One region of the Exiguobacterium sp. SH1S21 genome, then DNA from elsewhere that is predicted to be linked to it. Evidence: riboswitches for the same ligand, from Rfam matches in the RefSeq annotation. Region 1 holds a riboswitch; each other region holds the start of a gene.
What was found. Region 1 has a riboswitch for S-adenosylmethionine ahead of EVJ24_RS07805 (MetQ/NlpA family ABC transporter substrate-binding protein). Riboswitches for the same ligand answer to the same signal wherever they lie in the genome.

Region 1 (4,210 bases):
GTCATCCGGCTCGGCCAAGGGACGCCCGACTTGCCGACACCGGCCCCGATCTGCGAGGCGCTGCAGACGGCCCTGCTCGACCCGGCGACACACCAATACGGCCCGTTCCGGGGACAGACGCGCCTGAAGCAAGCGGTCGCGACATTCTACCAGACCGAATACGGCGTCGCGCTCGATGCCGAGACCGAAGTGGCCATCTTGATCGGCAGCAAGTCGGGACTCATCACGCTCCCGCAATGTGTGCTCGAACCGGGTGACGGCATGTTGCTCCCGAACCCGGGTTACCCGGACTACATCTCGGGGGCACGTCTCGCCGGAGCGGTCGTCCACGACCTCGTCCTCCGGGAAGAGAACGGCTATCTTCCTGATTACGAGACGCTCGATCCGCAAGGAGCGCGACTCATGTATTTGAACTACCCGGGCAATCCGACCGGCGCCGTCGCGTCGCCCGCGTTCTTTGACGACACGGTAAGGTTCGCGAATAAGCATGACCTCATGGTCGTCCACGACTTCGCCTACGGCAGCATCGGTTTCGACGGTCACGTCCCGCCGAGCTTCCTGCAGGCGCCGGGTGCGAAAGACATCGGCATCGAGGTGTATACGATGTCGAAGGCGTTCAACATGTCCGGCTGGCGGGTCGCTTTCGCCGTCGGCAACCGCGACATCATCGAGGCGATCAACACGTACCAGGACCACGTCCATGTGAGCGTGTTCTCGGCCATCCAAGAGGCGGCCATCGCCGCGCTCGAGTCACCGCGTTCGCTCCGGGACGACTTGTCACGGTTGTATGAGGCCCGCCGCGACCGGCTCGTCGACGGGTTACGTCAGGCCGGATGGGACATCACGGCCCCGAGTGGCTCGTTCTTCGTCTGGGCGAAAGTGCCGGACGGGGACGCCAAATCGTTCTCCCATAAGCTGCTCCACGAGGCAGGGGTCGCCGTGACGCCGGGCTATTTCTTCGGCTCAGAAGGCGAGCGGTACGTCCGGTTCGGGCTCGTCTCCGCCGAGCCGAAGATCGACGAGGCCGTCGAGCGGATCGAGAAACTGTTTGCGACGTATGAAGAGGTCCGGGCATGATCCGCCAAGCCGTGCTCGAGTACGACCATGCGGATGACGCGCTCGAGCGGCTCGATGAATTGATCGATGGCCGTCGTGCTCACGTGCTGCGCGGACAGAACGGTTTTGACGTCGTCAAGCGCGTCCTGCCAGCGATCACTGCCTATCCGACATCGCTGTTCGGCGGCGAATGCACGGACGCTGAGGTCGAACGGCTCCGTTTGAAAAATGTGGACGTCCTCCTTGCCGTCGGTGGGGGCAAGCTCGTCGACACGGCGAAACTCGTCGCTTACCGGCAAGGTGTCCCGCTGATCGTCATCCCGACGCTCGCCTCGAACTGTGCCGCCTTCACACCGCTCAGCGTCATCTATGACGAGCACGGCACCTATGACCGCTACGACGTGTTTCGCGTCGTCATCGAGCGGGTCATCGTCGACGCAAGGGTCGTGACCGACTCGCCGTACGACTACTTCCGGGCCGGCGTCATCGACACGGTCGCCAAGTTTTACGAGGCCCGCTATTTGAGCGGCGACAGTTCGCCTGATGCCGGCGTCAATACCGGTCTCGCCTTGGCCGAGCAATGCGGCCGGCTCGTCGAACTCGACTTGAGTGAGTCCAGTTTCACCGCGTATGGGCCAGAGACCCGGTTCGCGGTCGATCACATCCTTGCCGTCGGCGGTGCCGTCGGTGGTTTCGGGGACGCCGGGACACGCGTTGCCGTCGCCCACGCTGTCCACAACGCGCTCAGCCGCTTCGAGTCGACCCATCCGTTCTTACATGGCGACAAGGTCGGCTTCGGCCTCCTTGTCCAAGAACGGTTGCGTGGCTCGTCTGACGCCCCATATTTAGAGGCGTGGCTCGCCAGGATCGGCGCGCCGACGTCACTTGAGACGCTCGGACTCGTGCCGGCCGACATCCCGCAACTGGTCGAGGCGGTCCGGGTCGAGACCGAATTGCAACGTTCACCCGTCCCGCTCGATATTGACTATTTGAAAATAATTTTTGAAAATTTAGTATTTTCTGTTTACAAATAAAAGAATTAAAAGTAAGATGATAACAATTAAATAAGACCGATAGCTTATCAAGAGTGGTGGAGGGACTGGCCCTATGAAACCCGGCAACCAGATCGTAATGATCATGGTGCTAATTCCAACAGACGAAACGTCTGGGAGATGAGCGTGTCCGACTGTCTTTGACTTGTCGTGCCCGCCACTCTTTATGAGTAGCGGGCTTTTATTTTGGAGGAGGAATCATTCATGAACATCAAACAGAAAACAGTACTCGTAGGAACATCTCTACTCGCGGCCATCGCCTTGTCGGCGTGCGGCCAATCGGACGCGAGCGAAGCGCTCAGCACAGAAGCCCTCACGATCGGCGTGACAGGCGGACCGCACCAGCAGATCGCCGAGAAAGTAAAAGAACTCGCGGCCGAGGATGGCCTCGAGCTCGACATCAAGGTGTTCAACGACTACAACACGCCGAACACCGCACTCGACGAAGGCAGTCTCGACGTGAACAGTTACCAGACGCTGTCGTTCCTCGAGCTGCAGAAGGCGGACAAAGGCTATAAGATCGACGACGTGTTCAAGACGGTCGCTTTCCCGATGGGGCTCTATTCGGACAAGCTGACGGACATCAAGGAGTTGAAGGAGGGCGATAAAGTCGCCGTCCCGAACGACCCGGCGAACGAACTTCGGGCGCTGCGCCTGTATGAGACGGCCGGACTCATCACCTTGAAAGAAGGATTGACGGACAAGGCGACGAAACGTGACATCGCTGAGAACCCGCTCAACCTCGAATTCATCGAGCTCGAGGCGTCACAGCTCCCGACCCAGCTCCCGGAAGTCGCGCTCGCGGCCATCAACACGAACTTCGCGATGGGTGCCGGCCTATCGATCAATGAGGACGCCTTGTTCCATGAAGACACGGTCGACAACCCGTACCCGAACTACGTCGTCGTCCGTACCGACAACAAAGACGATGAAGTCGTCGAGACACTCAAATCTTACTACCACTCGGACGAGGTCCGGACGTTCATCGAAGAGACGTTCGACGGCTCGATCGTCCCGGCGTTTTAAGGAGGCACTATGATCGCACTCAAACAGATCTCAAAAACGTTCACGGTAAACAAAGGGACCGTCACGGCACTCGACGATGTCTCGCTGACGATTGAAAAGGGCGAAATCTTCGGCATCATCGGTCGGAGCGGCGCTGGCAAGAGCACGCTCATCCGCATGATCAATCTGCTCGAACGGCCGACGTCAGGTCAAGTCGAGATCGAGGGACAAGACATCACGACGCTCGACAAAAAAGGGTTATCAAAGCTCCGTCACCGCATCGGGATGATCTTCCAGCACTATAACCTGCTGAAGACGGCGACCGTCGAAGACAACGTCGCCATCCCGCTCCGCCTAGAAGGACTCGATAAACGCTCGATCAGCGAGCGGGTCGACAAGTATCTCGATATCGTCGGACTGACCGAACACCGTAAACATTACCCGGAGCAACTCTCCGGCGGCCAGAAACAGCGCGTCGCCATCGCTCGGGCCTTGGCCCACGAGCCGGACATCCTGCTCAGTGACGAGGCGACCAGCGCGCTCGACCCGGAGACGACCGAGTCGATCCTCGATCTGTTGCTCGAAATCAACCGCGAGCTCGGGCTGACGATCTTCTTGATCACCCATGAGATGGAAGTCATCGAGCGCATCTGTGACCGGGTCGCCGTCATCGACGCCGGCAAGATCGTCGAGGAAGGGGACGTCCTCGACGTCTTCTCGGACCCGCAACATCCGACGACGCGCCGCTTCTTGAAAGCGAACCTCGACGTGCCGAAAGAAGTCGTCGACGTGTTGAGCTCGCACGGGACGCTCGTCAACTTGTCGTTCATCGGTCACCAGACCGAACAGGCCGTCCTCGCCGAGTTGACGAAACGGTTCGGCCTGCTGCCGAACATCATCGGGGGCGGGATCAAAAAGCTGAAAGGCGGTCTCGTCGGCAACTTGCTCGTCCATCTCGACGGGGACCAGGCACAGACCGACCAAGCCGTCCGCTACCTTGAAGCGAGCGGCGTCAAAGTGAAGGAGGTGACGAACCATGCTGCAGTTTTGGGAAAATTGGGGTGACTTGATTTGGACGGGCACGATCCAGACGCTGA
Region 2 (4,210 bases), on a different contig from region 1:
ATGATCGGGACCCGGACGACCGCGTCCTCTTCCCAATACCCGAGTGCCTTGATGATCTCTTGCCCCGTGAAGACGACCTCACCGTTCACGGCGTGGAGCTCGGAGATGACGTTGTTGTCGACCGTGTGCACATGGAGTGAACACGTCGCCGCGGTCTTGTTGAACACCTCGACGTGTAGCAGCGTCTCAGCGGACGGTTTGCCAGTTTGTTCGCCAAGCAAGCGACCGGCCGCGTCGACGAGGACGAAATCGTCCGTGGTCCGTTTTCGTTTATCGCGTCCGCTCGCCGTGACGAGGAAAGTCAGCGGGTCGTCGGAGACACGAATCGCCAAATTGCCACTCGTTCCGGGGAACCAGTCGCGCGCGGCGAGTTCGTCTTTAATGTCGGCGAGTTCAAGCCAACGTGCGGTCACGCTCATACGTGCACCTCCTTCATGTGATGGGTGATGTCGTCGAACGTCTCGAACGGGGCGTGGGCGACACCTTCTGCCTCACAGAGCGTGATGAGTTGCCCACGGGCGTAGACGAAATCGGCCCGTTTGGCGATCTCGAAGTCGGTCACCGAGTCACCGATGACGATCAAGCGATCAACGGGATCGACGATCGTCCGGGCGATTGTCGGTTTGCAGCAACCACAATCATTCGTACAATGCGCGTCACAGGCGTAGGGCCAGTCGACGCGTACCGTTTCGGCTGAGAAGTCGGCGACGTTACAGTAGATGTGGTCCGGCGCGACGTGTTCTTGCAAGATCGGGTGCACGAAAAAGTCCATGCCGCCGCTGACGACGTCGAACTTCCAGCCATGTTCTCGGATCTCTTCCAAAAATGCTGGGAAACCTGGGCGCAAGGTGATGCGGTCCAGCAAGTAGTCGTGGTACGCCGAGGCGTCAGCGCTCGGCAACAGTCGGAACATCTGCCCGACCCCGGAGCGGATCGAGATGTCTTGAGCGAGCACGTCGTCTTTTAGCGCGTGCCATTCGGGCGGTGCGAACGCCCGCATCAAAGCGATGATGTTGTCCTCGGCGGTGATCGTCCCGTCGAAGTCACACAAGATGTGAATCGTCATTGTTTTGACCACGCCTTTAGCGCGGCCTCGAGCTCGTTCGTCTGGCTCGCCACGCCCAACACTTGCGCAATCGCTTGTCGGAACGCCTGGGCCCCGGCGGCCGCGCCGTCTGGGTGACCGTGGATACCGCCGCCGGCGTTGATGACGACGTCTGTGCCGAAGTCACGGATGATGTCCGGAACGAGCCCCGGATGAATACCGGCCGACGGGACCGGGAGAATCGGTTTCGTCCAGTGCGGCCGAACGCTAATGTCACGAATCGCGAACGCCTCATCGGGCGGTGTCGCGAGTGAACCATACGGGGACGGGAACAGCGTCAAGTCGGCCCCCGCGAGGCGAATCAACTTTCCGAGTAAGAGCGAGTGGCTGATCGAGCCGGTCAACGCTCCGGCGAACGCCGGATGTGCCAAGATCGGGACATTGATTTCCGGGTCTTTCGCAAGTTCACGGAGTGTGTCGAGCCCGTACGTATAGACGTTGAACAACAGTGCCGTCGCGCCCGCCTCGATCAAGCGGAGCGCTTGGTCACGCAGCCCGAACACCGGACCGCTGAGCGTGATGGCATAGAGCGAACGTTTTCCGGTCGTTTCGAACTGTTCTTGGATGACGGCCGCCCCGATTTTAGCTCGTTCAAGCGACGGAGTGAGCGGGTTGTCGTATAAAATCTCATCGTCTTTGACGATGTCGATGCCGCCGGCGAGCTGGTCTCGAAGTTGCTGTTCTAAGAAGCGTAAATCACGACCGATGATCCCTTTAAAGATGCTCATGACGAGCGGGCGATCATGGACGTCGAGCGACTCACGAACGCCTTGAACACCGAACTTTGCTCCGGGAAATTCAGGCGCAAGCGTTTCGGGTAACGTCAAGTCGATCAAGCGGACCGAGTCATCGAGCGATAATTTCCCGAACGTCGTCGTCAAGATGGATGAGAAGTCGGACGTGACGTTATGGAGCGGATAACGGATCGTGAAGCGGCTCGTCGTTTCCGTGTGCGTCGTTGAGACGACCTCGCCTCGATACGCCTTTAATTGTTCTTGTTCTAGGTGAGGCAGTTCCGTCCACGTGCCGACGGTCAGTTCGAGGGCGATTTTCTCGGCGACAGTCGCGACGCGGTCCGTCCGGCTGATTTCATATGTGGCAGTAATACTCATGTTCGTTCCTCCTTCCGGTCAAACAAAAAAATGACCCCATGCCGAGGCAAGAGGTCATCATAAAAAAATGAACTCTTATCTCTCAGCTTACGCTGCAAGAATTAGCACCGTGCCCAATCGGGTCGGTTGCTGCGACATCATCGGGCTTGTCCCCTCCGTCTGCTCTTGATAAGAATGTATTTTGAAGTTGTGAAATTTAATTGAATTTTGTCACACAATATCCGGTTCGTCAATTCCTTTTTTTGAGAAAAAAAGTTTGAGTTCGTTGTTACCATATATGCATAAAAAAAGTGACCGTTGCTCCAGAAAATTGTCGTTGACAACTTGGTGCTCGAGTAAGTAACATTCATCACAACAAGTTCACACAATCGAATATGACACTCTTATCGCGAGTTGGCAGAGGGAATTGGCCCCATGACGCCGCAGCAACCGACCAGTAGGCACGGTGCTACATCCACCAGACATACGTCTGACAGATGAGAGGAACAACCGTTACGGCTGTGCCTCTTTCTCGCGGAGAAAGGGGCTTTTTTTGTGGGGAATATACCGAAAGGGGAAACAGACATGGCTTATCAACCATTTACAGAACAGACAGTCGTCGAGCACGTCAGAACGTTAGGGTTACTCGAAGACGGGGGCATCGCGCATTGCGAGGAGATCGGGGACGGCAACTTGAACCTCGTCTTCCGCATCCGCCAAGGCGAAACGAGCCTCATCGTCAAGCAGGCGCTACCGTATGCGAAAGTCGTCGGCGAGAGTTGGCCGCTCACACTTGAACGGGCGTGGATCGAGCAGCTCGCGTTGCGCGAATTCGCCAGTGTCGTCCCGCGTTTCGTCCCGGTCGTTCTCGGCAGTGACCGGACGCTCGCCTACACGATTTTAGAGGACCTGTCCGACTTTGATATCGTCCGGACGGGCTATTTGGAAGGGAAAGCGTATCCTGAACTCGCCCGTCACATCGGTGAGTTTTTAGGACAGACGTTGTTTGAGACGTCCGACTATGCGGCCGGCCCGATCGAGAAGAAGCGGAAAGAACGGGATTACTACAACCCGGAACTATGCGATATCACTGAAAAACTGATCTTCACCGATCCGTACAAAGATGCCGAGTCGAACAACATCGAAACCGCGCTCCGTCCGGACGTCGAAGCGCTTTGGGGTGACCTGAAATTGAAAGTGGAGGTCACGAAACTGAAAGTCGGTTTCGTCACGAAACATGACGCGCTCTTGCACGGGGACTTACATACAGGTAGCATCTTTGCGACGCAACAAGAGACGAAAGTCATCGATCCGGAGTTCGCTTTTTACGGTCCGTTCGGTTTTGACATCGGGCAAATCGTCGCCCATTTGACGCTATCGACGTTCCATGACACACTCAAACGGTTCGAGCGGTTCACCGACGTATTGACGGTATGGGAGACGTTTGAAAAGACGTTCCGGACGAAGTTTGAGACGGCGGTCGAACCGTTCAACACGGACGGGTTCGTCGATGAGCTACTTCAAACCATCTTTAGCGACACGATCGGCTATGCCGGATGTGAGCTGATTCGCCGCGCCATCGGCCTCGCCGGAGTCAATGACCTCGAGACGTTACCGGAAACGGTCCGGCTCGAGCGGAAACGGGAAGCGCTCACGCTCGGCACGACGCTCATTAAACAGCGCCATGATATCCGTTCGATCGATGAATTAGTGACGCTGTTAGCGGGGGTACGCGTATGACAGTCCAAAACATTCGCTTCGAACCGTCCCGGGACGAGCTCGTCATTTTAGACCAAACGTTACTGCCCCATGAAGAGCGGTACGTGACGATCGCGACGCTCGAACAGGCGGAACACGCTATCGAGACGTTGCAAGTCCGAGGTGCGCCGGCCATCGCCTATTTCGGCGCATTTGTGCTCGCGAAAGAAGCGATCCGGCTCCAAGATGACCCGGACTTCACACGCCGGCTTGACCTCGTCGGCCGTCGATTGATCGCGACGCGACCGACGGCGGT
Region 3 (4,210 bases), on a different contig from region 1:
GGGGGATGAGTCCTCTTGAACGAATTCGGGTAAAAGGTAGTAACGAAAGCCGAAGGTGGAAACTGAAATGCTCACATCACTCCAACAATATATATTGAACATCATCGAATGGCTCCAAGGATTGCCGGGAGGTCCTTGGGCTGGACTCGGGGCCCCGTTCCTAGAAGCGATTTTCCCGTTCCTCCCGCTCGTCTTGATCATCTCGGCGAACGCGGCCACGTATGGCTTCTGGCTCGGTGTGCTCTTATCGTGGATCGGCAGCTTGGCAGGGACACTCCTCGTGTTCGCCGCCGTCCGATACGTGTTCCGCAAACCGATGACGCGTTGGCTCGAAAAACATAAACAGGGTGTCTATTGGCTCGATCGCATCAACCATATGAGTCCAATCTCGCTCGGATTCTTATATTCGTTGCCGTTCATCCCGGTCAGTTTGATCACGTACTTACTCGCCTTGATTCAAATGCCGCTCCGGACGTTCGTATTAGCGGCCGGATTCGGGAAACTGCTCGTCGTCGTCATCTTCTCAGTCATCGGTGATCAGTGGCAAGAGTTCATCCAAAGCCCGTTCCGCTTGTCGATGCTCGGCTTGCTCTTGCTCGTGTTGTGGGCGATCAGCCGGGGGCTCGAAGAACTTCTCAAACGGCGCGCCTTCAAAAAACGGAACGAAGAGCTCAAACGTAAACGTGAAGCGAGAACATAAAAATCCTCGAAGGCGACCGCCTTCGAGGATTTTTGCTTAGTTGGTTTTTTTGAAACGTGGGAAGTTGAAAACGATCGCCAAGCCTCCGCAAATGAACAGGAGGAACGGATAGAACATATACGGGACGAGGGCGGGGGACGCCGTGTTCGTCAACTCGGCGGCGATGAGGAGCTGCGCCCCGTAAGGCAGAAGTCCTTGTACCCCGCACGAGAAGATGTCGAGTACGCTCGCTGACTTTTTCCGTTCGATGTCATACGTATCGGCGATATTCGCGGCAAGCGGGCCTGCTACGAGAATCGAGATTGTATTATTCGCCGTCGCGACGTTCGTCGCACTGACGAGCCCGGCGATGCTCCATTCCGCACCAGCCCGGCGTTTAATCCGTGACGTGAGTGCGTCTCGTAAATATGTGAGTCCACCGTTATGCGAGATGAGTCCGACGAGTCCGCCCATGAATAACGTCAAGAGCGAGATCTCGGCCATGCCCATCATGCCGTCGGCCATCGCCGTGACGTAAGACGTGACGGCCAAGCTTCCGTCAATCAGCCCGATGATGCCAGCGAGCGCGATGCCCCCGAGCAAAACGAGGATGACGTTCAGTCCGGTCAAGGCGAGGACGATGACGGCGAGATACGGAATCAATTTGTACCATTCGAACGCGGCCACTTCAATCGTCGATTCTCCGCTTGAGAGAACGGCTAACAGGACGGTCGTGATGATTGCGGCCGGGAGCACGATCCAAAAGTTGGTCCGGAACTTGTCGCGCATGTTCGTCCGTTGTGTCCTTACGGCAGCGATTGTCGTATCCGAGATGAACGACAAGTTGTCTCCGAACATGGCCCCGCCGACAACGGCCGCGGCCGCGATTGCGATATTGACCCCGCTCTCTTGATGGATGCCGAGCGCGATCGGGGCGAGCGCGGCAATCGTACCGGTCGATGTGCCCATCGCCATCGAGATGAAAGCAGCGATGACGAACAGTCCGCTCAGTAAGAGTGACGGCGGCAGGAACGTCAAGGCCGCGTTGACCGTCGCGTCAATCGCACCGATTGCACCGGCGACGCTCGAGAACGCGCCGGCGAGCAGGAAGATGAATATCATGATCAAGATGCCTGGATTGCCGGCACCTTGGGCGATGCGCTCAACGGTCTGAGTGACGCTTCCTTTCGTCATCATCGCAGCGACAATTAAAGCGATCAACGCCGCGATCAGCACCGGGAACTTGTAAAAGTCGCCATAATAAATACCCGCCCCGATGAAGAAGACGAGGAAGACGAGCAAGGGCAAGAGCGCCCATTTGTTAGCTGTTGGTTGTTCCAATCGATTCACCTCATTTCAAAGAATAGAAAAAAAGAGCCTTCCGAAAAAGGCTCTCTCTGTAAGAGACACCCTTTTCATCTTTCGAGCAGAACGCTCGCTGGATTTGGCACAGGTTACCCGCTGCCGAGACATCTAAGGGCCAGTCCCTCCGTCTCTCTTGATAAAAAGTCGTCATGATGTAGTTGTTAGACACGTTTCCTAACGTACCTGTTTCAAATCGGGTTGTCAACAGAAATCCCCCTGCGCCAGTGGACGCGGGGGGAAGTCATGTCGTCAAAAAGTTGTAATGGGCGACGCGGTTACGACCGGCGTACTTGCCGCCGACGTAAAGAGCCCGGTCAGCGTTACGGATCGTATCGTCAAGCCGTTTGTCGCCGAACGCTTGAATCGTATCGACACCGATCGAGGCGGTCACGGGAATATCGACCCCATCGACACGGAACGGCTTATCTTCAATCTTCTGCCGAATCCGTTCGGCGATATCGACGGCTTGGTCGACGTCGCAATGATTGAGCAGCAAGATGAACTCCTCGCCCCCGTAACGGGCCGCAAAGTCATCGGTCCGGAGCACTTGCCGGATTCGCCGCCCGAACTCTTGGAGCACGTTGTCTCCGACTTGGTGACCGTGCGTGTCATTGATTTTTTTAAAGAAGTCGATGTCGAGCATCGCGACCGAGATCGGGTACATCGAGCCGTCCGAGATTTGTTGAATCCCATACTCGTAGAACGCGCGCGCGTTGGCGAGCAGCGTCAAGCTATCGGTGCGGCTTTCCGTGTATAGGCGGTCGCGTTCGTGGCATCGGCTGATCGTTCGGTTGAACGATTTCAACAGTTTTACCATCTCGTTTTGAATGATGGGCGGATAGCCATAGACGTGTTCACCGATCATGACGATACGTGTCCGAATCCCGTCAATCTCTTCTGACTGGACCGAGATGAAGCTGTGGTAATCGTCATGAAACGCATCTGACAACGCTGCGTCCCATTCGAAGCGCATCTCATAATCGACAGACTTGGCGTGTGGATGGCGCGCATCCATCAAGTCGAAGACGAGCGGACGGTCGATCGGCTGTCGCGTCAACAAATCGAAATAGAGCGTTCGGTCGAACAGGACGAACTCGACAAACCCTTTATCATATTGGTTGAGGCGTTCACATTGACTCAAGAACACTTCAATCGCCTGGGCCTCGCTTTGAGATAGGGAGACGGCCTCTTTCGCTTCATCGTACTGTTCGATCAATGACTTGAACGCGTCTTGGCGCCCTTTTTGAATCATCAACCGCTTAATAAAGAACGTGAGGGCGGCCGCAATGCTGCTGACGACGAGCAAGTTTGTCTCACGGAAAAACGACGCGGCAAAGATGAAGACGAAACTGACGATATATGTGTAAAAAGCGATGTTCAGAAAATCTCGGACCGGAATATCAACGCGGAACCACCAGCCGACTTGATATTTTTGGACAATCGTGTTCAAGATGATGGCGCTGATCAGACCAAGGAGCGGGACAAACGAATCCTGCGAATAGAAGCCAAGACCGGTCTCACCGCCGAGTGCCAAGTAAACACTTGCCGGGATGGCGATTTCTAAAAATGACGTGATCGCGTTCCAAGGATAAGTGAACCGGAAGCGGCGGAGCGCGACGCGCGGTTTTAAGTTGGCGAACTGAAAGACGAGGAGTCCAATTTGGTTGACGAGGAGCGCCGTCTCAAAATCAAAGAATAAAAAGATGATGAGGACGATGCTTTCTGAAAACGTGAAATAGACGCCTTTCCGTTCAATCGAGTCCATTTGGAAAATGATGACGAGCAGCGCGATCAAGATGAACGGAAGCGGCTCGATCGCCGGAACATCAAGGACACCGGTTGTAAACAAAGTGATGGTCAGTAAAACGATCAAACTCCAAATGCTCCAACCGAGGACGGACATCTTGCGAAAATGATTCATAGTTCCCTCCTGTGTGGGAAAAGTCTTCTCATATGTATGGTAGGAGATTCGGCACGGTTGCGCCCGAGTCCTGCCTATTCATCATAATGGCTGAATTCTAGCATTGAGTCTACATCAAATATCCTCTATAATGAAGTTGCTTTTCAACCACATAGACGAAAGTCGATGAAAAAGAGAGTAACGATCGTTTAGTCAACAAAGCGACCTAGGGATTGGTGAGAGCCTAGGCTGACAAACATCGCGAA

Region 2: another riboswitch for S-adenosylmethionine. It lies ahead of EVJ24_RS02610 (2,3-diketo-5-methylthiopentyl-1-phosphate enolase); the one in region 1 lies ahead of EVJ24_RS07805 (MetQ/NlpA family ABC transporter substrate-binding protein).
Region 3: another riboswitch for S-adenosylmethionine. It lies ahead of EVJ24_RS13705 (Na+/H+ antiporter NhaC family protein); the one in region 1 lies ahead of EVJ24_RS07805 (MetQ/NlpA family ABC transporter substrate-binding protein).

What each region holds. Positions count from the first base shown of each region.
Region 1 covers NZ_SJUY01000004.1:188,261-192,470, reverse strand. Annotated here, with positions in the region: gene EVJ24_RS07815 (aminotransferase class I/II-fold pyridoxal phosphate-dependent enzyme) at 1-1,077, shown strand, start outside; gene EVJ24_RS07810 (iron-containing alcohol dehydrogenase) at 1,074-2,090, shown strand; SAM riboswitch class I at 2,132-2,235, shown strand; gene EVJ24_RS07805 (MetQ/NlpA family ABC transporter substrate-binding protein) at 2,313-3,134, shown strand; gene EVJ24_RS07800 (methionine ABC transporter ATP-binding protein) at 3,144-4,178, shown strand; gene EVJ24_RS07795 (methionine ABC transporter permease) at 4,150-4,210, shown strand, end outside.
Region 2 covers NZ_SJUY01000001.1:532,182-536,391, reverse strand. Annotated here, with positions in the region: gene EVJ24_RS02620 (methylthioribulose 1-phosphate dehydratase) at 1-419, opposite strand, end outside; gene EVJ24_RS02615 (2-hydroxy-3-keto-5-methylthiopentenyl-1-phosphate phosphatase) at 416-1,066, opposite strand; gene EVJ24_RS02610 (2,3-diketo-5-methylthiopentyl-1-phosphate enolase) at 1,063-2,217, opposite strand; SAM riboswitch class I at 2,290-2,392, opposite strand; SAM riboswitch class I at 2,598-2,700, shown strand; gene mtnK (S-methyl-5-thioribose kinase) at 2,782-3,936, shown strand; gene mtnA (S-methyl-5-thioribose-1-phosphate isomerase) at 3,933-4,210, shown strand, end outside.
Region 3 covers NZ_SJUY01000012.1:11,564-15,773, forward strand. Annotated here, with positions in the region: gene EVJ24_RS13700 (TVP38/TMEM64 family protein) at 68-700, shown strand; gene EVJ24_RS13705 (Na+/H+ antiporter NhaC family protein) at 737-2,020, opposite strand; SAM riboswitch class I at 2,092-2,187, opposite strand; gene EVJ24_RS13710 (GGDEF domain-containing protein) at 2,286-3,965, opposite strand; T-box leader at 4,122-4,210, shown strand, end outside.